DNA from 3 places in the Peribacillus sp. B65 genome. Region 2 is predicted to be linked to each of the others. Evidence: riboswitches for the same ligand, from Rfam matches in the RefSeq annotation. Region 2 holds a riboswitch; each other region holds the start of a gene.

Region 1 (8,177 bases), 1.6 Mb from region 2:
AGTTTGTCAATGGGTAATTTAATAAAAATCAGGACGGCGATCTTCGAATACAGGTATTTTGTTACGTGCTTCCGTAACTTTATTGAAGTTCAAGGTGCCTGTCAGGAGTTCGTTTCCTTCTCCGGCTTCACTTATGATATTTCCCCAAGGATCAATAATCAGGGAATGACCGGCAAATATATTATTGACATCAGAGCCTGAGCGATTAACGGCTACTACATAGGCTTGGTTCTCGATGGCACGGCTAATCAATAAGGCTCTCCAGTGATCGAGTCTCGGCTTTGGCCATTCAGCCGTAACGAATAGAACTTCGGCGCCTTTAGCGGTATGCGCTCGCTGCCATTCAGGGAAACGGATGTCATAACAAATGAAACCAGCACATATTTTTTCATCAAGAGTAAATAAACCATCCTTTTCTCCTGGCTTCAGGAAATGATGTTCATCCATTAACTGAAATAAGTGAAGCTTATCATATTCTTTTATGAGACTTCCCTGTTTATCGATGATGATCATGGTGTTATAGATTCCCTTGCTTGTTTTTTTCGCAATGGAACCGCCTACTATGTGAATCTCGTGTTTCCTTGCCTGTGTTTTAAGAAATTCAATCGTTTTTTCCGCCTCTTGATCAGCAATCTCATTTAACCTGCTTAAGTCGTATCCGGTTGTCCAAAGCTCTGGTAAAATGACGATATCGGGTTCTGACCGTGCTGCTTTTTCCAACCATTGTTCCGCAACCTGAAAATTGATATCCGGTTGCCCGAATGCTATATCCATTTGAATACAAGCTATTTTCCACTTCATCGTTTAAAACCCCCACATGTAAAAAATGCTTTACAAGACTATGATAAACATATATCATTTGTGTCTAGAATTTCAAGAAATTTCAGAGAAGGTGTATAAATGGTGCAATTCGAAAAATCCAGACAGCTTCAGGACCTGCCCAAGCAGTTTTTTGCCTCACTAGTCGCAAAAGTCAATGCCATCACGGAGCAAGGACATGATGTCATTAATTTAGGCCAGGGAAACCCTGATCAGCCGACACCAGACCATATCGTGAAAAGCTTGCAGTCTGCCGCTGAAAAAACGATTAATCATAAATATTCGCCATTCCGGGGGCATCAATATTTAAAAGATGCTGCTGCCGTCTTTTATGAACGTGAATTCGGTGTCAAGCTGGATCCGAAAAGTGAAGTGGCGATTCTCTTCGGGGGAAAGGCAGGCCTTGTCGAACTGCCGCAGTGTTTATTGAATCCGGGTGATACGATCCTTGTTCCGGATCCCGGCTATCCGGATTATCTTTCCGGTGTTGTTTTAGCCCAGGCAAAGACCGAATTCATGCCCTTGACAGAAGAAAATGATTTTCTTCCAAAATACAGTGACATACATAAAGAAGTGCTTGATAAAGCCAAAATGATGTTCTTGAACTATCCGAACAATCCCACAGGTGCTTCTGCAACTGAAAGTTTCTTTGATGAGACCGTCTCTACTGCAAAAGAGCATTCAATTTGTGTGGTCCACGACTTCGCTTATGGGGCGATAGGATTCGACGGAAAAAAACCGATAAGCTTTCTCCAGTCAGAGGGAGCGAAGGAAATAGGAATAGAAATATACACACTATCGAAAACATACAATATGGCAGGGTGGAGAGTCGGCTTCGCAGTGGGGAATAAGAGTGTCATAGAAGCTCTTGAACTATTACAAGACCATCTTTATGTGAGTCTGTTCCCGGCGATACAAGAAGCTGCCGCAAGCGCTTTGCTTGACTCGCAGAGCTGTGTAGAGCAGTTAGTGCAGATGTACGAGGGACGAAGGAATGTTTTCATTGAGGGATTGAGGGCAATCGGCTGGGATGTCAAAGCTCCTGCTGCATCATTTTTTGCCTGGCTCAAGGTACCTAAAGGTTTTACGTCCGAGAGTTTTGCAGACTATTTATTAACGCATGCCCACGTTGCTGTTGCCGCAGGGAATGGATTTGGTGAATTTGGCGAAGGTTATGTCAGGGTAGGGCTGCTGACTTCGGAAGAACGGCTGAAAGAGGCTGTGGAACGGATAAGTAAATTAAAATTATTTTAACCACAATGATATATCCGATTAATTCACCCTTAAATAGTTAAAACTTATTGACAAAGTAGGGATTACCTGTCAGAATACAAAATAAATTCTTAATCTTTCGATACTTGGATGCAAATTTATATATCAGCGTTTTCTTATTTTGAGCAGGTGGAGGGACTAGCCCTATGAAGCCCAGCAACCGACCGTAATTCCATTGTAAAATGGGGCGGAATTCTTCGCCGGATTTTTCTTGAAATCCACAAGGCACGGTGCTAATTCTTGCAGCCAATGGCTGGGAGATAAGAAGATGGCTTATTAAAGCCTCTTCTTTATGAAGGGGCTTTTGCCATTTTGAGACCATTTCAGGTTAATGACATCGAGAGTTTACTAACGTGATATAGGAGTGATCAAATGAGCGAGATAGTCGCTACTTATTTAATTCATGATTCTAAGGGAAATCATGAGAAAAAAGCAGAGAGCATTGCCTTAGGTTTGACTGTCGGGACATGGACGGACCTGCCCCATTTAGTCCAGAAACAACTGGAAAAACATAAGGGACGCGTCGTATCGGTGACACCACTTTCCGAAGAAGAGAGGGCAAACAGCTACTTTAATCGTAAAGTATACCGTTCGCTTATTAAAATTGCCTATCCGGCAAGGAATTTCTCCAATGATTTACCTGCAATCCTAACGACGGTCTTCGGCAAACTTTCATTGGACGGGGAAATAAAACTTATCGACTTGGATTTTGTCGGTGATATCCAAAAAGCCTTTCCCGGGCCGCAATTTGGCATTGAAGGCATTAGGAAAAAGATTGGCGTATTTAACCGGCCCCTGGTGATGAGCATCTTTAAAGGTGTATTAGGAAGAGACCTAACATTCCATAATGAGCAACTGAGGCAACAAGCATTAGGAGGTGTCGACCTAGTTAAAGATGATGAGATCCTCTTTGACCAGGAACTGACTCCATTTTTCGATAGAATAAAAACGGGAAAAAGAATATTGAATGATGTCTATGAAACCACTGGCCACCGAACTTTATATGCAGTCAATCTATCAGGGAAAACATTTGAATTATTGGATAAGGCAGAGCAAGCGGCTGATGCAGGGGCAGATGCCTTGTTGTTCAACGTTCATACATATGGTTTGGATGTATTGCAGGCCTTGAGTGAACATGATCGTATCAAGCTGCCGATCATGGCGCACCCCGCATATAGCGGGGCATTGTCAGCTTCATCATTTTATGGGGTCGGCTATCCATTATTGCTTGGTAAATTAGTAAGGTTATCAGGTGCGGATTTATCCTTGTTTCCGTCCCCTTATGGAAGTGTCGCACTTGAAAAAAAGGAGACCTTGGCGATTGCTGAAGCTCTGACAAAAGATGAACTTTCATGGAAAAAAGCCTTCCCTGTTCCCTCTGCTGGCATTCATCCGGGCATGGTTCCGGATCTAATCAAGGATTTTGGAATCGATAGTGTGATTAATGCCGGAGGTGGAATTCACGGGCATCCTGATGGAGCAGATGGCGGGGCAAAGGCTTTCCGATCCGCTGTGGAAGCCGTACTGGCAGGAAAGGAACTATCTGAAGCGGCTGCTGAGGATGAAACACTAAAAAAAGCTCTTGTGTTATGGGGAGGCCTATAAGAAATAATGAAACCGATCATCTTTTGTGATTTTGACGGAACGATCACCAACTCGGATAATATCATTTCCATCATGAAGAAATTTGCGCCTCCGGAATGGGAAGCGTTGAAAGACGGTGTCCTTCAGCAAAAAATCAGTATATCTTCAGGAGTAGGGGATATGTTTTCCCTGCTTGATAGCGGCTTGAAGGATGACATCATCCAATATGTAAGAAAGACGGCCGGCATTCGTCCAGGGTTTTATGAATTCGTTGAGTATACGAAACAAGCCAACATCCCTTTATATATTGTAAGCGGGGGCATGGATTTTTTCATTGCTCCGCTTTTAAATGATATCTTGCCAACAGAGTCCGTTTATTGCAACCGTGCATTTTTTGATAAGGAAAAGATTTATATTGAGTGGCCGCATTCTTGTGATGATCAATGTAATAATGGTTGCGGTTGCTGCAAGCCATCCATTATGAGGGAAATTGCGGGTGCGGAAGATTTTAAATTCGTTATTGGAGATTCAGTAACGGATTTTGAAGCTGCAAAACAGGCGGATTTTGTCATAGCCCGTGACATACTGCTTGAAAAATGCGATAGGGAAGGGATTCCACATCAAGGATTTGAAACGTTTTTTGATGTAATTGATATTATTAAGCAGCAAAAGGTGGGTAAAGCGTGAATAATCATTCTAAAGAATGGCAGGAGCTGGCAGATATTAAAGCTGAACTGGCCGAAAGGGATTGGTTTATGGGAACTAGCGGGAACTTGTCCATTCGGGAGCCTAAAAGACCTTTCTTTTATATTACGGCAAGCGGTAAGGATAAAAGGAAGCAATCGGATTCGGACTTTTTACTGGTGGATTTAAAAGGAAAGCCAGTTGAAGAAACGAACCTAAGACCATCGGCCGAAACTTTACTTCATACAGTCATTTACCGGAAAACGAATGCGAACTGTGTACTCCATGTCCATACAGTTGAAAATAATGTGATATCCGAATTGTACGGGGATGAAGGCCAAGTTTCATTTCGTAATCATGAAATCATTAAAGCGACCGGTCGGTGGGATGAAGATTCGGAACTTCGGATTCCAATCATATATAATCATGCTGACATTCCGCTGTTATCAGATAAGTTCGAGCCACATGTCGAAGAAGACTCTGGCGCCGTGCTGATCCGCAATCATGGTATTACGGTTTGGGGTAAAAGCGGACTCGAAGCAAAGAGAATACTTGAAGCTTGCGAATTTTTATTTCAATATCAACTGTTGCTTAATCAACAAAAGGCATTTGCAGTTTCTTTAAGATAAACACTAATGTAGGAGGAATGAATGATGGCGACGATCAGATTCCAGGAAACAAACGAGGTTATTGAAAACGGTGAACAGGTAAAAGGCTTTTTAGAAACACAAGGGGTTATTTATGAGCAATGGGACATTTCTAAATTACCGGCCCATCTCGTGGAAAAATACGATCTAACAGATACTGAAAAGGAGGAAATCCTTGCAGCATTCCAATCAGAGATAGCGGAAATCTCCGAAAGAAGAGGCTATAAAGCGCATGATATCATCACATTATCCGATGCGAATCCGAACTTGGATCAAATGCTTGAAAACTTTAAGCAGGAACATCACCATGAAGATGATGAAGTGCGTTTCATAGCAGGCGGTACGAGTATCTTTGCGATTGAAGGCAAAGAGAAACAGTGGTTTGACGTGCGCCTTAATCCAGGTGATCTTATTAGTGTACCAGAATCAACAAGACATTATTTCACGCTTGCAGAAGATAGAAAAACTGTTGCTGTCCGCATTTTCGTTACAGCGGCAGGATGGGTGCCGATTTACGAAAAAGACGAAGTTCAAGCATGAATCAATGTTAAAAAACCAGCTTACGGGCTGGTTTTTATTTGTAGAAAAAAGGGAAGTCGGGATGATCTCACCTAACCTTGATTTTATAAAAAAACATGATTAATCCCTTTGTGTTTTTTCTATTTTATAGGAAAGAAATCTCGCAAGATTGAAGAAATTTGCGACACTCCTGCCGAATAACTGGCTAGCCGAGGCCCCACAGACGCTTGCGTCGAGGAGGCTCGGGAGACAGTCGGCGGAAAGGGAGCGGATTTCTGAAATCGACTGGACGTTTTTAAATAAAAAACTGCAGTCGAACTCGCTTTTCTTCGAATTTGCCTAGTCTGAAACCAGCTTACGGGCTGGTTTTTTTATGTGAATCCGGCAAGTGCTTTAGTAAGGTAATTATGATAAAATTTAACGGAATCGAATTTAACAGGATCATAGGAGCAGATAAGAATGAAAACAACCGAAGTGTACATATTGGGCGGCTTTCTCGGCAGCGGGAAAACGACGCTTCTTCGAAATATATTAAAGCAGGAAAGTGACGCGGGCAGAAAAGTGGCCGTGCTTTTAAATGAGCTCGGCAGTGTATCGGTTGACAGCGGACTCATTGGTGATGGAGTGCCTCTGAAGGAGTTGTTTGACGGGTGCATCTGCTGCACAATTCAAGATAAACTGGAAGTTCAGCTTCATGAATTGCTAACCGAAAATGACTTGGATGCGGTTTATATTGAAACGACGGGCGCTGCTCATCCAGTTGAAGTATTGGATGGCATCATGTCCCCGATCTTCGCCAAAAGGCTGGAGTATAAAGGGATTATCACCGTGGTCGATTTATTAAGGTGGCGCGATCGCGAGGAACTGTCTCCGCAGCTTCGACAGCTGCTTGCCGAGCAAATCCACCATGCCGATTTCATACTATTGAATAAAGCGGATTTAGTAAGTGAGATGGAGGCCGCACAGCTGATATATACGATACAGGCACTGAATACGGATGCTGTATGTTTATTGACGGAGTATGCAGACGTTTCCTTGAAATCATTGCAAGGGATGCAAAGAAATCGGCAAAATAGCCATCAAAAGCTTGATGTACATGACAATTTGCATTTAACTGCAGTCGTTCATACCTTTGAAGGTGCCGTGGCACAAACCGACTTTGAAGAGTGGCTTAGGTCCCTGCCGGAAACGGTATATAGAATGAAAGGATACATTTCCTTTACACATTCACAATACCCCCATTTATTTCAATACTCCTACGGAATGCCGATGTATATGAATGAAATGATGAAAATGCCATTGAATATCGTCATCATCGGGGAAAAGTTGGATGAGGAAATGTTGATCGGTCAGTTGAAAGCTTTGGAAGCGAGAGCGGTCTGATAAACGTTTACCGCCCATAAAAGAAGGGAAACATATAAGAAGACTTTCTTATCAAGGAGGCGGTATTAATGCCATGGAATAAGAACGATTACCCAAATTCGATGAAGAATCTAGATAAAGATGTCAGGGAAAAGGCTATAGAGATCGCGAATGCATTATTGGATGAAGGATATGAGGATGGGAAAGCCATTCCAATTGCCATAGACCGGGCTAAGATGTCGGTGGGAAAAGATTGAAAAAATGGTCAGACCCATTTGAGGGTCTGACCATTTTTATTCTTGCATTCCAAAGGCGGCAAATGTCTTTTCGTCTTCTATTAATCCGCACGCAGCACATTGCACCCGAACTTCAGGACCATTATATGCTAGATGGAACGGCTGAAGGGAATCGTTCGAATATTGTTCAACAATCTCACCGGATTGCGGATCCTTTTTAACAGGGGTTGCTACTTGCTGAATGAGATTGAAGCGAGATTTATTTGTCCGGCAATTCGGACAGCGGTATACTTGAGACACTGTACTCACTCCTTTTTTGAATTTTAAAAAGCGTAATCGTATTATTAAGATAGTCTTTACGAACTTGATCAATAATATGTATGAATTAGTAATGGATGGAAGGGATACTATGAAGGAAAATATCAGGCAAGAAGAATTACTGGTGGCTTATTTAAGCATATGGAACAATCGTAAGGTGACCGATGGAGGTGGAAGGGAAGTTTTGCCGGAACTCGTCCGCCGTGAGCTTTTGGATGAAAATGCCCATCCCCGTGCCCGAAAACCAGTATTGGAGAAATTTTACCTCTCCATTAAACGCGTGATGGAATCTTCGCTTTCGGAAGAAATGAAAAATGCAATCGTCATGCTCTATATCACTGAATTGGAAAGATTATGATTCCAGATTGTGATACGGGTGCTTGTTAGCAAATATTCTTATCCGCTTCATACTTTTTTCACAAATCATTGTTAAAATTTTAAAAAAATAGATATTTAATGAATAAGGAGCTTAAAATATGAAGTGGGGCATTGGGCTTTTTCTTGCCATCGTACTGCTTACTGGGTGTAATAGCGGTAATGCATTTACTAAAATCAATAAAAGTGAATCTTTCCTGGCGACTGTCAATATCAAGGATACTTCTCTGACTTTTATAGATGAAAACTATCATCCATTTGCAAAATGGGATATTTCAGAACCATTTACCGGAGCCCTGCTCCTGGCAGACAAAGATACTATCCTGCTTTATGGAAAAGAGATGAAGAAAGTCCAAGTTTA
Region 2 (8,177 bases):
ATTCACTAATCAATACTCCTTTGATTCTTGATTTATCTCCGGGGAATAGTTTAATAGAATCTTTTGTAAATGAAGGTTTTGATGTGTATTTGCTTGATTTTGGAAGCCCGGGCTTTGAAGATGGTGACATATCGATCGAAGATTATATCGTCGATTATATTCAAAAAGGAGTGCAGCGTGCATTACGTCACTCTGGAGCATCAGAAATTACAGTCATGGGGTTTTGCCTCGGAGGTACAATAGCCGCAATATATGCTGCCATTGCAGACGAGCCCATCAAGAATTTGATACTTTCCGTGACCCCGGTGGATTTCAGTGCCTCGGAATTTTTTGATCAATGGCAGGAAGCGTTAAAAGAAGGAACAGCGGATTTTGACGAGACAATAGATATTTATCAAACGATTCCAGCCAGTGCTGTTAAATATGGAATTCGTTTAATTACATCACCTATCTATATATCACCGTATTTATCGTTATTGAATCAAGCGGATGATGAGGAATACGTTAAGAATTGGCGCCGCTTCAATGCGTGGGTAAATGGGCATGTGCCTCTATCCGGCGCAGTTGCCAAACAAATAACCAAAGACCTCTTGATAAAAAATCGCTTGGTTAATGGTGGTTTTAAGGTAAGGGGGAAAAAAGCGAAGCTATCGAAAATTAATGCTAGTGTTTTGGTCATTGCAAGTAAGTATGATCGATTGGTCCCACAGGAAATGATTTATCCGGTAATGGAGCATTTAACATGTAAGGATAAGACATATAGCCTACTGAAAAGTGGACATGCTGCTAAACAATATTCCGGTGGACTTCCATATTATTTGAAGGAATGGCTACCTGGGCGTTCTTCACCAATTCAATAGGTTAGTGGGGGGAAGTGAAATGTACATGTTTAACGCCAGTGAGGAAATCAAAATCATGCCGGTTGTAGAATATATAGGCTTTGCGGCATTTATATTTTCAAGATTTTTTGCAACATTTCCGGATTACTAAAGTGAAATAAAGAAAGGGCTGGTTTGGTATTTAGAGCCAGCCCCTATTGTCTCATTCATAATATTTCACTCGTTCTTCTAGTGGTGAGAAGTCTTTATCGCCAGGCTCTGCAGTGGGTTTTCCAAAGGGCATCTGAGCGATGAGTTTCCAATCGCGTGATATATCCCATGTCTTTCTCACTTCGTCATCGATTAAAGGATTATAATGCTGAAGGCTTGCACCAAACCCCTCAATTTCCAAGGAAGTCCATACGACAAATTGTAAAATGGCAGACGATTGGTTCGACCAAATCGGAAAGTTTTCGGCATACGTTTTGAATTGTTCTTGAAGCCTTGTTATAATGGCCTGGTCTTCAAAGAATAAAACCGTACCATAAGCATTTATAAATGACTTCATTTTTTCTTCCGTTTTTTTGAAATCTTTGTCACCGACAGCTTTTCTTAATGTGTTTTTCGTGATATCCCATAATTGGTCGTGGCTTTGACCAGTTAAAACAATCACTCTTGCACTTTGGGAATTGAAAGCGGAAGGGGAATATTGAACGGCATGATCGATAACTTCTTTAATCCTTTTATTAGGGACAACATGTTCCTTGCTAAGGGAATAATAAGAGCGTCTATCTTCAATTGCGCTAAAAAAGTCTTTAGCCATACATCATACCTCCATTCATTATACCGACTTATTTTGACCTGATTTTATTATTTTATGAAAAGTGAATACGGGTGAAATTATTTGTCTGAAAATGGTTGACAAATTTATCGTTATCATTTATCTTTAAATCAAAATATTTGTATTAAAAGTATTATATGTTTAGTTAAATATCTCGATTTCGAGATATTGTTTACGGATTAATTCCTCTCCTTAAGGGGAGATTTATAAAGAAAAGATAGGAGTGGTACGGATGGAATTAAAAGGATTACATCATGTTTCGGCGATTACAGCTAAAGCGGGAAATAACTTTGATTTCTACACAAAAGTCTTAGGGATGCGATTAATCAAAAAAACGGTGAATCAAGATGATGTTCGTGTGTATCACTTATTTTATGGAGATCAAATTGGTTCTCCGGGTACGGAATTGACGTTTTTTGAAATTCCCAATGCTGCCCGCACTCATGAGGGAAACAATAGCATTTCTGAAATTTCTTTAAGGGTGAGAGATGATGAAGCTCTAGGATATTGGAAAAAACGGTTTGTGGAATTCAATGTTGAGCATGATGAAATATCGAACCGTTTTGAAAGGAAGGTGCTTTCTTTTAAAGATCCTGAAGGGCAGAGGCTACTTCTGGTTTCCGATCAGGATAATAACGGTGTTCAAGGGGGATCACCATGGGATGGAAGCCCGGTACCGCAAGAGTTTTCCATCCTTGGATTAGGACCGGTAAAACTTACTGTACCTAATATTGAACTAACAGAAAGTGTTCTCTCCGAGGTATTGGGGTTCAGGAAAACAGGCACATACCCATCTGCAATTAGGGGGCAAAATCCAATTGTCGTTTATGAGACAGGTGAGGGAGGAACAGGAGCGGAACTTCATATTGAAGAAAGGAATGACATTCCTCGGGAAAGGTTGGGGAGGGGTGGAGTACACCATGTTGCCTTTCGGGTGGATAATGAAGAAGAACTTAGAAAATGGATAGAAAAAATTAGTGAATCAAAATTCGTGAACTCTGGATATGTGGACCGCTTTTATTTTCGTTCACTTTATTTTAGGGAGCCGAATGGAATATTATTTGAACTAGCTACTGATGGACCTGGATTTGCAGTTGATGAAGCAGAGCAGCACCTAGGTGAGAACCTTGCCCTGCCGCCATTTTTAGAATCAAAAAGAAAAGATATTGAATCGAATTTAAAACCACTGAATACAAAATCAACTAATTAATCAAGGGGAAAGGAAGGAATCGGCATGCAAAAGCAAAATGCAGGAATACATCATATAACCGCAATTGTAGGCAATCCTCAAGAGAATGTGGATTTTTATGCTGGAGTGCTGGGAATGCGTATGGTGAAGAAAACCGTTAATTTTGATGATCCAGGCACCTATCACTTATATTTCGGAGATGAATCAGGTTCACCGGGCACTATCATCACTTTCTTTCCTTGGCCTGGGGCATACCGAGGGACAATTGGCTCCGGACAAGTGGGGATAACAACATATGCCATTCCGGAAGGTTCATTGGGCTTCTGGGAAACGCGCTTGGGTAAATTTAATATTGACTTTGAAAAGATCTCACGCTTCGGCGAGGATTATCTGGGATTTCAGGACCCACATGGATTGCAACTTGAACTGGTTGAGCGTAAAGAAGGTAAAAATAGCGAGTGGTCATTCGGCGGTGTACCAGCTGATAAGGCAATCAAGGGATTCGGCGGTGCTGTATTATTGACGTCTAAACCGATCAAAACGATGGAACTTTTAGAGGAAGTGATGGGTTTGCAAAAGATGGGGGAAGAGGGCGATTTCATTCGCTTCAAATCCACATCGGATATCGGAAATTTGATAGATGTTAAAAAAACGGTTTTGCCAAATGGGAAAATCGGAGTGGGAACTGTTCATCATCTTGCATGGCGTGCAAGCGATAATGAAGATCATAAAGAATGGAGGGAACATATCGCAAACCATGGCTATGGCGTGACACCCTTTAAAGACCGCCAATACTTCGATGCCATTTATTTCAGGGAAGATGGAGGCATACTCTTTGAAGTTGCCACAGATCCACCTGGCTTTGCTCATGATGAAACGAAGGAAACGATGGGTAGTAAATTAATGCTGCCGCCATGGCTTGAAGAAAAAAGGAAAATTATGGAGAAAACGTTACTGCCGGCAGTGCCGAGGGTACTAGAGGAGGATAAATGATGAAGCATATTTTTCAAAAAGGAAGTAATCCAGATGCACCGTTGCTTTTGCTTTTACATGGCACTGGAGGAACGGAAACGGATCTTTTGCCATTATCGGAGATGGTTTCACCGGGATCATCCGTACTCAGTGTACGGGGAAATGTACTTGAAAACGGAATGCCCCGTTATTTCCGCCGGCTGGCTGAAGGAGTTTTTGATGAAGAAGATTTGATTTTCCGTACGAAGGAGCTTTATGACTTCTTGGAATCAGCGTCCGGACAATATGACTTCGATCGTGACAGAGTGGTGGCATTAGGTTATTCTAATGGTGCAAACATAGCAGCAAGTTTGATGTTCCATTTCGAAGGGGCATTAAAAGGAGCGATTCTTCATCATCCAATGGTGCCTAGACGCGGGATTGCTTTGCCGTCCCTATCGGATATACCTGTATTCATTGCTGCAGGTAAAAACGATCCGATTTGCCCCGCAGCAGAAACTGATGAACTTAATCGGATTTTACTGCAAGCGGGTGCTGCGGTGGACGTTCACTGGGAAAATTACGGTCATCAGTTAACACGTTCAGAGGTTGATGCAGCAAGTTCATGGTTTCAAAAGAACTTTTTATAAGAATGAGAGGGATGAAGATGATTTCAGTAAATCCTGAAAGTCTTACAGAACGGGAAAATTATAAGTTTTTGACTGGAAGCATCATACCGAGACCAATAGCCCTGGTCACGACACAATCCGAAACCGGTACAATCAATATAGCGCCGTTCAGTTTTTTTAACATAGTCAGTTCCAATCCTCCGATGATTTCCATTTCTGTTCAACGGAAAGAAGGAGTTTTGAAGGACACGGCCCGAAATGCAATTCAAACAGGTGAATTCGTTGTTCATATCACTGATGAAGACAATGTTGCTGATGCAAATCGAACGGCCAAGGAACTCCCGTCTGACGAAAGTGAATTGGGTCTTACCAATTTCACTCAGGCTGTTAGTGATAAGGTGTCGGTACCAGGATTGCAAGAAGCGAAGGTACGCTTTGAATGCACATTGGAGCATGCGATACCTTTGGCAGGTTCCAAGAATAAACCTGGTTGTGATTTATTGATAGGGAAAATAGTCTGCTATCATATAGAGCAGGAGATTTACCATAATGGCCGAATTGACCAGAATGGGCTAAAACCTGTAGCAAGATTAGCGGGTCATACTTATACAAAACTAGGAGAATTATTTGAAATTGAAAGACCTTAAGGAATATAAGAAAAATGGCGTCATCTTTTAAGGTGTCGTCATTTTTTAAAAATTATTCCCGGTTAGCATTATTTACAATTCTATAATGTAAGCGACTGTTCCAAAAACAAGTTCATATCTATGCCAAAGGTGCGTTGATCGTTTGGATTTTAAAGGAAGTCTTTACAAACCGAAACAAAACTTGACAATTTTTTCATAGATTGATAAAGTTATAAAAAAATAATTTCTTATCCAGAGAGGTGGAGGGACTGGCCCTATGAAACCTCAGCAACAGGTCTGCAATGACACTGTGCTAATTCCAGGGGGTGAAACCTTGATAGATAAGACCGTATGTGTTTATTTGTCAGTAACGCACTCTTTTTTAGAGTGCGTTTTCGTTTTTTCTGGATGCAAGATAAAGGAGAGTAAGAATGGAGAACAAAAGGAAGCATGATTTTCAAAGGAAAATGCAGGCACGGCATATAATAATGCTATCGCTTGGCGGGGTGATTGGAACAGGTTTATTCTTAAGTTCGGGTTATACGATTCAACAGGCAGGCCCGTTTGGCACCATCCTTTCCTATCTGATTGGGGCATTAGTGGTTTATCTAGTCATGCTATGTCTAGGGGAACTGGCAGTACATATGCCCGAGACAGGTGCGTTTCATAGCTACTCAGCTAAATACATAGGTCCTGGGACAGGGTATACAGTAGCCTGGTTGTATTGGCTAACTTGGACAGTTGCACTTGGTTCGGAATTCACGGCTGCAGGATTGTTGATGCAGAGATGGTTTCCATCAATCAATGTCTGGATATGGAGTGCACTATTTGCCATATTGGTTTTGGCATTAAATGCGTGGACCGTTAAATTTTTCGCTGAATCCGAATTCTGGTTTGCGTCTATAAAGGTATTTGCCATTGTGATTTTCATTATTTTGGGAGCAGCGGCAATGCTAGGTTTCATTCCAATAATTCATTCACAATCCGCTCCGTTATTCTCCAATTTTACAAGTGAAGGTTTATTTCCGAATGGTGCTTTTGCCATTATAATGACGATGCTTGCGGTGAATTTCGCATTCTCTGGAACTGAATTAATTGGAATTGCAGCTGGAGAAACTGTGAATCCAGAAAAAACGATACCAAAGGCAATCCGTATGACATTATGGAGATTGATTATCTTTTTTGTAGGAACCATCGTTGTATTATCCGCATTATTGCCTATTTCGGATGCAAGCGTATTAGAAAGCCCCTTTGTGGCAGTTCTTGAACGGATTGGTGTGCCATATGCAGCGGATATTATGAACTTTGTTATATTAACTGCCATTTTGTCTGCTGCAAACTCAGGACTGTATGCGGCATCCAGAATGCTTTGGTCACTTGCAGATAAGGAAACTATATCACCAATATTTGCAAAATTGACAAAACGGGGAGTTCCGATAAATGCAGTCCTTTTCAGTATGTTGGGCGGCTGCTTAGCCCTGTTTTCGAGTATTATTGCACCGGATACTGTTTACATAGTGCTTGTATCCATTTCTGGACTAGCCGTTGTTGTAGTTTGGATGAGTATTAGCATGTCGCAATTTCTATTTCGCAGACGATATATAAACGAAGGAAATTCAGTAAATGACTTAGCTTATCGAACGCCATTATATCCACTCGTACCAATCGTTTCTTTTATGCTATGCCTAGCTTCTTGCATAGGAATTGCATTTGATCCTACACAACGAATTGCACTATATTGTGGCATTCCATTTATTTTGATTTGCTATGGAAGTTATTATCTGACACAAAACCATAAAGAAAAGAGGAGTAAATCATGAACATTAAAACTAACCCAATTGACGCTATTTTACGAGATCATTCAGTCATGATTTTAGACGGAGCTTTAGCTACAGAGCTAGAGAGGCATGGATGTGATTTGGACGACCCGCTCTGGTCTGCACGTGTATTACTTGAAAATCCAGAAGTGATTTATCAAGTGCATTCTGACTATTTTCGTGCTGGAGCGGATTGTGCGATTACGGCTAGCTACCAAGCCACTGTTGAAGGTTTCGCACTCCGCGGAATACAAGAAAAAGAGGCTTTGGAGCTAATCAGGAAAACGGTTTTACTCGCAAGAAAAGCAAGAGATGATTTTTGGAAGGAAGAAAATCAAACGCTTAGGCCTAAGCCATTGGTTGCTGCATCTGTTGGGCCTTATGGGGCTTATCTTGCAGATGGTTCAGAATATGTAGGAAACTATGGTGTTTCGGATGAAACTTTAATTGCATTCCATAGCTCACGAATATCAGCGTTGATTGAAGCTGGAGCTGACCTTTTAGCATTTGAAACGATTCCTTCCCTGCAAGAAGCAAAAGTATTATATTCATTATTGAAGGATTATCCAGAAGTGTATGCTTGGCTATCCTTTTCATTGAAAAATGAAAAAGCGATAAGTGACGGTACTTCACTCGAGGAGTGTACAAGATTGTTTGGGGACAGTGAGCAAATTGCAGCAATCGGCATCAACTGTGCGCCAGTTTCATGTATCACGGAAGCCATCAAGGTGCTGCGTGCAAACACGGATAAACCAATCATTGTTTATCCGAATTCAGGTGAAACATATAATCCGGAAACTAAAACATGGCATGGTCAAGAATCATGTAACAGGCTCGACCTGAAATCTGAAGAATGGCAACATGCAGGTGCGCGTTTAATTGGAGGATGCTGTAGAACGGCACCACATCATATTGAAGACATTTCAAGAAAGTGGCGACCTTACGTGGTGGTATCCTCCTAGCCCTTGTACTGTTTTAAAGTATGTATGATATAGACCCTAACTAAAGGAACAGGAAGCGTCATAATCAGGCGGTTCCTGTTCTTTTTGAATTCATTATTCAAATTCGAGTTATCATATCTCTTAGGCTGAAAAAGAAACCGCTTCAAAAACAGGAATGGGAGAAATTAAATCATAATATTTGTGTGCTTGGGAAAACTAAACAAACAATGAATAGAAAGGAGAGAAATGAGTATGAGCCGTGGTAAAAATTTTAATCACAAAGAAAAAGGCCATCCGGGAAATTTACCTAATAATAGAATTAGCGAAGAGAAGGAACACAGCCGGCAGTATGAACAAATCGAGGA
Region 3 (8,177 bases), 500 kb from region 2:
AAAAAGAAAAAAATCGGACTGTCAGGTATTATGTAAGTTTATCCAATAAGGAAACCCTTATTTTATGGACCACTTTCCATTTTACCTCTACAGACCGATCTTTTAAAGAATTCTTTTATATGCTTAGCCGTGAATTTTGCGTTGTAGGTCCTGGACCATTTTGTTGCACTTTACATGTTCCCTATCCCGTTCTTTCTCGACCTCGATACGGATGTCTAAATTTCTACTGTATTCACTGTATCCAATCCCATGTGAAGACTGCATCGCCTTTTCCATTTCGCTTGTTACATTTAAATCCAGAGTATTGATAGTGAACCATCCTTTCAAATTTGTGTATCATTTTATTACCTGCATTATCTCTATACCCTTTCCTTTCCTGATTAAACATGAAATGAATTAAATTAAGCCGCAGACTAAAACAAACTGGATCATCAATGAGTTTTTAGGTTTTCAAAATTTGAACGTTACTTTCCACTTCAGGCACTCGCTTTCCGCGGGCGGTCCGGAAGCCTCCTCGGCGCTTTTGCGCCTGCGGGGTCTCCCTTGACTCGCTTTTCCCGCAGGAGTCTCGTACCTTCCGTTCCAATCCACTAAGACTAAACAATCAGATAGGCAAAATGAAGTGCCTCACTTCTCTAAGCACGGAAAAAAATTATGAGCGACGCACTATGTGAAAGCTGAATGGACAAACCAGCTCGCTTATTCATTTATGCGTCAGAAGACCGTAACGGATTTGTGTTGGGACGATAGTAACACCCGGAAATACTCGTATTAAGAGCCTCTGATTGAACAAGTGATTAAGAAAGCTGGAAAACCTGAAGCTGTTGAGGCAGATTCCGCAACCATGGCTATGTGTAATATGAGCGTTTTAGTTGTTATCTCTGCCCATCGGCACTCACCAACAAATAAAGAGGACAATTATCGGTTCAAATCCAATATAAAAACAAAAAGGTTTCGGAATGAGACCATTCCGAAACCTTTTTGTTTTTAAACTGCGACCTGAGTTAAATCAGGTCGCCATTCTTGAATTATTTATCCGCCGGTACAACTGCACCTTTGTATTCTTCAAGAATGAAATCTTGAATTTCTTTAGAATGCAATACTTCTACAAGCGCTTTTATTGCTTCTTTATTTTCGTCACCTTTGTTTACGGCAATGACATTCACATATGGTGATTCCGAATCTTCAATCGCAATCGAATCTTCAAGCGGATTCAAACCGGCATCAATTGCATAGTTGGAGTTGATCAAGACTGCATCGCCTTCGCCACTCTCATAAATTTTAGGAAGCAGGGCCGCTTCATAATCAGCATCGAATTTAAGGTTTTTCTTATTTTCAACGATGTCTTTAGTTGTAGCCGTCGTTTTATCGACGCCTTCTTTCAAAGTGATCAGGCCATTCTTTTCCAAAAGGGATAAAGCGCGTCCATGATCAGCAACAGAGCTGCTCATAATAATTGTTGCGCCTTCCGGAAGTTTATCAATGCTTTTATATTTTTGTGAATATAGAGCAATCGGCTCGATATGGATTCCGCCAGCATTAACGAAGTCATATCCATTTTCTTTAATTTGCCCCTCTAAATATGGAATATGTTGGAAATAGTTAGCATCCAATTCCTTATCATTCAACGCCTTATTCGGTAAAACATAGTCCTGGAAAGTTTCGATTTCCAATTCGATTCCTTTTTCTTTAAGAAGCGGCTTAGCTTTCTCAAGGATTTCAGCATGAGGAACATTGGATGCCCCTACAACTATTTTCTTCGATTCTTTCTCCGTATCACTGCCGCTTTTATCCTTTTCACTTCCACAAGCAGCCAAAGCGATAGACAACACTAAAATTAATGCAAATCCTAAAAACTTTTTCATCCTATTCATCTCCCTTTATCTTTTGTCCAATTTAGATGTAATCACATCTCCAATAATTTGAATTATGAAGACGATAATTAGAATAACGATGGTCGCCACTAGTGTAACGTCATTTTGATTTCTTTGATATCCGTCCAAATAGGCTAGATTACCAAGCCCGCCTGCGCCGATGACCCCGGCCATTGCGGTATATCCAACCAATGCAATCGATGTTACCGTAATCCCGGAAATAAGTGCAGGCATTGACTCTGGAAGAAGGACCTTCCAAATGATCGTGCTCGTTTTTGCTCCCATCGATTTAGCGGCTTCAATTACACCTTTATCGATTTCACGAAGGCCGATTTCTACCATACGCGCATAAAATGGTGCCGCACCGATAATAAGTGCCGGCAGTGCAGCGTTCTCTCCGATCATGGAACCGACTAGCGCTTTAGTGAAAGGAATGAGCAGCACGATCAAAATAAGAAATGGAATGGAACGGAAAATATTGACGACAGCACTCATGATCCCGTTGACTGCCCGGTTTTCCCACATATTACCCTTCCCTGTCAGGAACAGGATCAATCCTAATATTATGCCTATAAAAAAGGTTGCCACTACAGAGACGCTTGTCATGTAAAGCGTTTCCCTCGTAGCTTCAATAATGTCTTCCCAATCAACATTCGGCAATAATTCTTCAAGCATGAGTAATCACCTCCACGCCTACCTGTTGTGCTTTAATGAATTCGATTGCGCGGAGCATTTCATCCTCAGTGCCATCAAGATGGATAAACAGTGTTCCATATGAACCGCTTCTTGTTTGGGATATCTTACCTTGAACGATATTGACATCCAACTCGAAGTTACGTACAAGCTTGGTGATCAACGGGCTTTCGGCATGATCGCCTACAAAGGTCAATTGAATCACTTTGCCTGCAGGATAGCGTTCGAGCAAATGGTCCATCGTTTCTTTCGTTTCTTCCGGTTCCGTTACCTGTTGCACGAAACGCTTCGTCATTTGTTCTTTAGGGTTCTTGAAAACATCCAGGACAGGTCCCTGTTCAACAACTTGCCCACTTTCCATCACGGCGACGCGATGGCAGATTTTGCGGATCACATGCATTTCATGTGTTATCAGGACGATCGTCAACCCCAAACGCTGATTGATGTCAACAAGCAATTCGAGTATGGAGTCGGTAGTCTGCGGATCCAAGGCAGAAGTCGCTTCATCACACAGCAGCACTTTAGGGTCATTTGCCAGAGCCCTGGCTATTCCCACCCTTTGCTTTTGCCCTCCGCTTAATTGTGATGGATAGGCCTTTTCCCTGCCTTCCAATCCTACTAACTTGATCAATTCGTTCACACGCTTGGTTCGCTCAGGTTTAGAAACTCCTGCAATTTCCAATGGGAAAGATATATTCTCCTGAACGGTCCTCGACCATAATAAATTGAAATGTTGGAAAATCATGCTGATTTCTTGACGGGCCTTGCGGAGCTGAGCCCCTTTAATTTTTGAAATTTCCTTCTCAGCAACTACAACGGATCCCTCTGTTGGTGTTTCCAATCCATTGAGCATTCTGATCAAAGTACTTTTCCCCGCTCCACTGTAACCGATGATACCGAAAATCTCGCCTTTATTTATTTCAACATTCACATTATTTACAGCCTTGATTGTCTCACTGTTTCCTTTTCCTGTTCGGAACAGCTTACTGACTTTCGTCAATGTGATCATTAACCCTCACCTCTTTTATCCAATAAAACCTATGAACTTAGTTGATTTCTCTACATTATTAGTCTGTTTCTCATATCATGTAAAAGTTTACCCAATTAAAACAGAAAAAACCTTTCTGCATGAGCAGAAAGGCAGGTGAAGAAACAGGCCTTCCTCTCATCTTCCAAAGTGATTAAACTTTGTGTGAATTGGCACCTTTCCAAGGAAATCTCCTTGTCGGTTGCCGGGTTTCATCGGGCACATCCCTCCACCTCTCTTGATAAGAGCTAATATATAGAATATTTGTACATCATTAAGTTCTTTAGTATGGAGAAATTTTATCATAGATAAAAAAGGAGCGCAATGTATAATATTTCTAGTACAAGCATACAGAAACTTTACTTAAACCGTTTTGGATGTCAAGGAGACGATATTCGTCGCTTTTTCAATTGCCTGCTCCAAATCTTCTATTAAATCCTCTACATTTTCAATCCCAATCGATAAACGGACTTGGTCGGCACTCACACCCGCTTTCGCAAGACCTGCCTCATTCAATTGTTGATGGGTCGTACTGGCTGGGTGGATGATCAAGCTCTTCGCATCCCCAACATTCGCTACATGGGACCATAATTCCACCGAATTGATAAGTTTTGCCCCAGCTTCTCGATTACCTTGTATCCCAAAAGTCACAACAGATCCAGCTCCCTTTGGCAAATATTTTTCCGCAAGGGCTTTATCGGGATGATCCTCATCACCAGGATGTGAAACCCAAGTCACCGCAGGATGGTTTTTTAAATATTTAATGACAGACTTGGTGTTCGATAGATGCTCTTTCATCCTTACATGCAGCGTTTCAAGTCCCAGCGTAAACTGGAATGCACTTTGGGCACTTAGCGCAGGTCCTAAATCACGGAGTAACTGGACTCGGGCTTTCGTTATGAATGCGGCAGGTCCAACTGCCTCGGCGTATACCAGATTGTCGTAACTTGGGTCAGGCTCTGTGAAGCCAGGGTAATTTGGCGAGTTCCAATCGAATTTCCCTCCATCCACGATGACACCACCAAGCGTAGTTCCATTTCCCAGAAGCCATTTTGTAGCGGAATGGATGACAATATCGGCTCCAAAATCAATTGGTCTGCATAGATACGGTGTCGCAAAGGTATTATCAATGATTAAAGGTATTCCGGCATCATGGGCGATTTTCGCTACCGCTTCAATATCAAGCACCCTCAAACTTGGATTTCCGATGGTTTCAGCAAAAATGGCTTTAGTTCTTGGCGTAATCGCCCTTTTGAAATTTTCAGGGTCATCAGGAGAAACGAACTTCACTTTAATCCCGTATTTAGGAAGAGTATTTTCAAAAAGGTTATACGTACCGCCATATAATGTAGATGCTGAAACAATCTCATCCCCTGCAGCGGCAATATTCAGGATTGAAAGTGAGATGGCAGCCATTCCGCTTGCTGTTGCCAATCCGCCGATTCCGCCTTCCAATAAGGCCATTCTTTCCTCAAAAACGCTGATCGTGGGATTATGGAGTCGTGAATATATATAGCCATTCTCCTTTAGGCCAAATAAATTCGCTGCATGGTCGGTGTCTTTGAACAAGTATGCATTGCTTTGGTAGATAGGAACTGCACGTGCACCTGTTTCATCAGCTTGCAGACCGCCATGAACACTCAATGTTTCGAAACGCAATTTTTTCCCTGACATATGATTTCACCTTTTTCTATGGATTTAGTTGGAATTATATGATGTTTGGCCTTTTATAAACAAAAAAACCACTTCAATAAGAAGAGGTTTCAAGAATACACCTCATCTACCAGAGCCAACACTCTGCTGGAATTAGCACCGTATATAAAAATTTATACCGGTTGCCGGGCTTCGTCGGGCCAGTCCCTCCGCCACTCTTGATAAGAACTATTAAATTCTGCCGTTACTTAATTCAAAATATAGCATTTTAGATTAAATCAGTCAATGAATTGTTAGAATATTCTTTGTTTAATTTCATCTAGCATTCATATGTCCGCAACAAAGAAACCAACCACGGTTCTGATTGGTTTCTTAGCTGATTTCCTTAAGCAATCCGTACAAATAAGGAACGGATTGAAAGGCATATATTTTTTTGTGCAGCCGTCCTTCTTTGAAAAACAATAAACATGGAACACTTTCGATTTCATATGATTCGGCAATTGCTTGGACATAATTCATATTCATTTTGCCTGCCTTCAATTCCGGGAATAGCTCCAAGGATATCGTCAGCATCTTGGAGGCAACCTGACAAGTGCCGCATAAAGGGGTATATAAATATAAGCAAAAGGTTTCCCCATTTTCAACAGCAAGCTTACACTCTTCTTCTTTCCATTCCTGCATCAATTAGTCGTTCACCCTTTGACTTAAAAATTTCATTTTCACATTCATATTGGCAGATAGAAGCACAGTTGCGATATGATGTTCGGGTGAGCTTTCCACTTCTTTGTACATTTTATTAATATACAGGTGGTTCGCCTCAGGCATTTCCATTCGGAACTGCTTCCGCAGCTTTTCTCCTGATTCATCTGCGTCAAAAAGGAGATAAACATCACGGTCCATCAATTCATCCACTAATTCATCCAGCTTAGTTAATGATATGGTCCCATTCGTACATCTAATTTCCACATCTTCATTTAAAACGGAGGCAACTTTTCTTCTATCGGAACTGCCTTCTACAATGATCACTTTATCGAATTCGCCCCACTCCATGTCATCACTCCATCTCACGAATTATGTGTGCAACTGCCACGGTACCAAATGAAAAAGAGAGCAGGCCTTTTCAGTCCCCCCTCTCCTTTTTTTTAACCGTTGATTAAACTCTCATACTCTTCAGCGCTCATCAAGCTTTCAATATCACTGCTATTAGATGGTTCAAGCACGACCATCCATGCCTTTTCATAAGGAGACTCATTTACATATTCAGGGTTGTCACTTAAATCTTCGTTTACTTCAACAACCTTGCCACTGATAGGTGCATAAAGCTCAGAAACGGTCTTAACGGATTCAACACTTCCGAATGGTTCGTTCGCTTTCAATTCATCGCCGATTTCCGGAAGCTCAACGAATACGATGTCCCCAAGCTCGGACTGTGCGAAAGCTGTAATTCCAATGCGCACTGTTCCATCTTCCGTTTTGACCCATTCATGTTCTTTTGTGTAACGAAGTTCTTTTGGTGTTGTTGTCATTATTAACCCTCCATATGTACATCTTATTTTATCTATTCCATTATAAGGTAGATTGTTTGTTTAAGTAAGGAATTAACCAAATATTTCGAGAAATTTTCAGTTCCAAACCTGTTCGAATTGCTCCTCTTTGAAACCTACCGTCACTTTGGTGCCATCCGTAACAATCGGCCTTTTCAGAAGCATGCCATCTGTGGACAATATATCAAGCATCTCTGCTTCAGAAGCTTCTTTCAGCTTATCCTTTAAGCCAAGCTCCCGATATTTTTGACCGCTAGTATTGAAAAACTTCTTCAACTCCAAATTGCTGATTTTATATAGTTGTTCTATTTCTGTTCGCGAAGGCGGATTTTCCGCTATATGGATTGCTTCATATTGCAGTTCATGATTATCAAGCCACTTCTTCGCGTTACGGCATGTGCCGCATTTTGGGTACCAATATAATGTTAAGCCCATCATTTCACCACCTATCAATAGAATACCCGTTTTCATCACGCAATACAACGAATTGTCTTTTGAATTTCCAATGCGATTTCATCAAAGGAAATAAGGGAATGCCTTCTCGGGCATTCCCTTTACTGATTTTGATTCATTTCTTAAAGAGCATATTTTTCAGCTTCGATTACCTTGACGGAAGCTTCACGTTTTTTCGCAATGACATTGATCGGATTATGCCTTGTCAGCTTACGGAGCGACGCAAGCATGATGCGAAGAGTATCGCCTGTTTCCACTGCGATTAACGTTTCCTTTGCGTGCTGTTCTATTTCATTGAAAGCTTCCTGAACGAAGATTTCTGTGTAAAGCACTTTTTGTTTGTTCTTCTCCAGGCCTGTAGCTGCTATTGCTTTTTCCGTACGCAATACCACGGATTCCGCTGCATAGGCAAGGGATGCGATATCAGCAATGTTGGAGAGGATTTCTTGTTCTTGATCAAGAGTTTTGCCGTATTTCTGTGCAGCAAGGCCAGCTGCCAGAATCCCGATTTTCTTAGCATTCCTAACAAGCATTTTTTCTTGTGCCAATGGCTCATCGCCAGGTTCTTCCGGCATCATCATCATTAATTCCTCTTGCAGGCTTTGAGCCTTTTGAAGAAGCGGCAATTCCCCTTTAAGTGCTTTCTTCAGGAAAGTTCCAGGGACAAGCAATCGATTGATTTCATTTGTACCTTCAAAGATCCGGTTAATCCGGGAATCACGATATGCTTTTTCAATTTCATACTCCTGCATGAAACCATAGCCACCATGAAGCTGTACGCCTTCGTCCGTAACATAATCCAACACTTCGGAAGCGAAGAATTTATTCAATGAACACTCAATGGCATATTCAGCGATTGCAGCAGCCATTGATTTACCATCTTTCACTTGCTCATCCGTCAATTTGCTTTGTCTTTGTTCATAAAGGCCAACG

Evidence for each region. Region 2 has a riboswitch for S-adenosylmethionine ahead of mmuP (S-methylmethionine permease). Riboswitches for the same ligand answer to the same signal wherever they lie in the genome.
Region 1: another riboswitch for S-adenosylmethionine. It lies ahead of mtnW (2,3-diketo-5-methylthiopentyl-1-phosphate enolase); the one in region 2 lies ahead of mmuP (S-methylmethionine permease).
Region 3: another riboswitch for S-adenosylmethionine. It lies ahead of ACSR9O_RS12820 (O-acetylhomoserine aminocarboxypropyltransferase/cysteine synthase family protein); the one in region 2 lies ahead of mmuP (S-methylmethionine permease).

The regions. Positions count from the first base shown of each region.
Region 1 covers NZ_CP195840.1:4,682,652-4,690,828, reverse strand. The annotation lists gene ACSR9O_RS22920 (carbon-nitrogen family hydrolase) at 19-801, opposite strand; gene ACSR9O_RS22915 (pyridoxal phosphate-dependent aminotransferase) at 901-2,073, shown strand; SAM riboswitch class I at 2,205-2,358, shown strand; gene mtnW (2,3-diketo-5-methylthiopentyl-1-phosphate enolase) at 2,464-3,696, shown strand; gene ACSR9O_RS22905 (2-hydroxy-3-keto-5-methylthiopentenyl-1-phosphate phosphatase) at 3,703-4,362, shown strand; gene ACSR9O_RS22900 (methylthioribulose 1-phosphate dehydratase) at 4,359-4,988, shown strand; gene ACSR9O_RS22895 (cupin domain-containing protein) at 5,013-5,546, shown strand; gene ACSR9O_RS22890 (CobW family GTP-binding protein) at 5,985-6,908, shown strand; partial or broken gene ACSR9O_RS22885 (DUF2188 domain-containing protein) at 6,977-7,123, shown strand; gene ACSR9O_RS22880 (DNA alkylation repair protein) at 7,181-7,423, opposite strand; gene yoyC (protein YoyC) at 7,440-7,799, shown strand; gene ACSR9O_RS22870 (YncE family protein) at 7,918-8,177, shown strand, end outside.
Region 2 covers NZ_CP195840.1:3,120,419-3,128,595, reverse strand. The annotation lists gene ACSR9O_RS15255 (alpha/beta fold hydrolase) at 1-860, shown strand, start outside; gene ACSR9O_RS15250 (nitroreductase family protein) at 1,042-1,641, opposite strand; gene ACSR9O_RS15245 (ring-cleaving dioxygenase) at 1,892-2,869, shown strand; gene ACSR9O_RS15240 (ring-cleaving dioxygenase) at 2,894-3,841, shown strand; gene ACSR9O_RS15235 (alpha/beta hydrolase) at 3,841-4,449, shown strand; gene ACSR9O_RS15230 (flavin reductase family protein) at 4,467-5,075, shown strand; SAM riboswitch class I at 5,300-5,402, shown strand; gene mmuP (S-methylmethionine permease) at 5,486-6,874, shown strand; gene mmuM (homocysteine S-methyltransferase) at 6,871-7,833, shown strand; gene ACSR9O_RS15215 (hypothetical protein) at 8,065-8,177, shown strand, end outside.
Region 3 covers NZ_CP195840.1:2,620,144-2,628,320, reverse strand. The annotation lists gene ACSR9O_RS12840 (YuzK family famiily protein) at 124-264, opposite strand; gene ACSR9O_RS12835 (MetQ/NlpA family ABC transporter substrate-binding protein) at 1,029-1,865, opposite strand; gene ACSR9O_RS12830 (methionine ABC transporter permease) at 1,881-2,549, opposite strand; gene ACSR9O_RS12825 (methionine ABC transporter ATP-binding protein) at 2,542-3,576, opposite strand; SAM riboswitch class I at 3,730-3,842, opposite strand; gene ACSR9O_RS12820 (O-acetylhomoserine aminocarboxypropyltransferase/cysteine synthase family protein) at 3,958-5,268, opposite strand; SAM riboswitch class I at 5,368-5,475, opposite strand; gene ACSR9O_RS12815 (thioredoxin family protein) at 5,620-5,928, opposite strand; gene ACSR9O_RS12810 (toprim domain-containing protein) at 5,932-6,297, opposite strand; gene gcvH (glycine cleavage system protein GcvH) at 6,390-6,773, opposite strand; gene ACSR9O_RS12800 (arsenate reductase family protein) at 6,870-7,226, opposite strand; gene ACSR9O_RS12795 (acyl-CoA dehydrogenase FadE) at 7,367-8,177, opposite strand, start outside.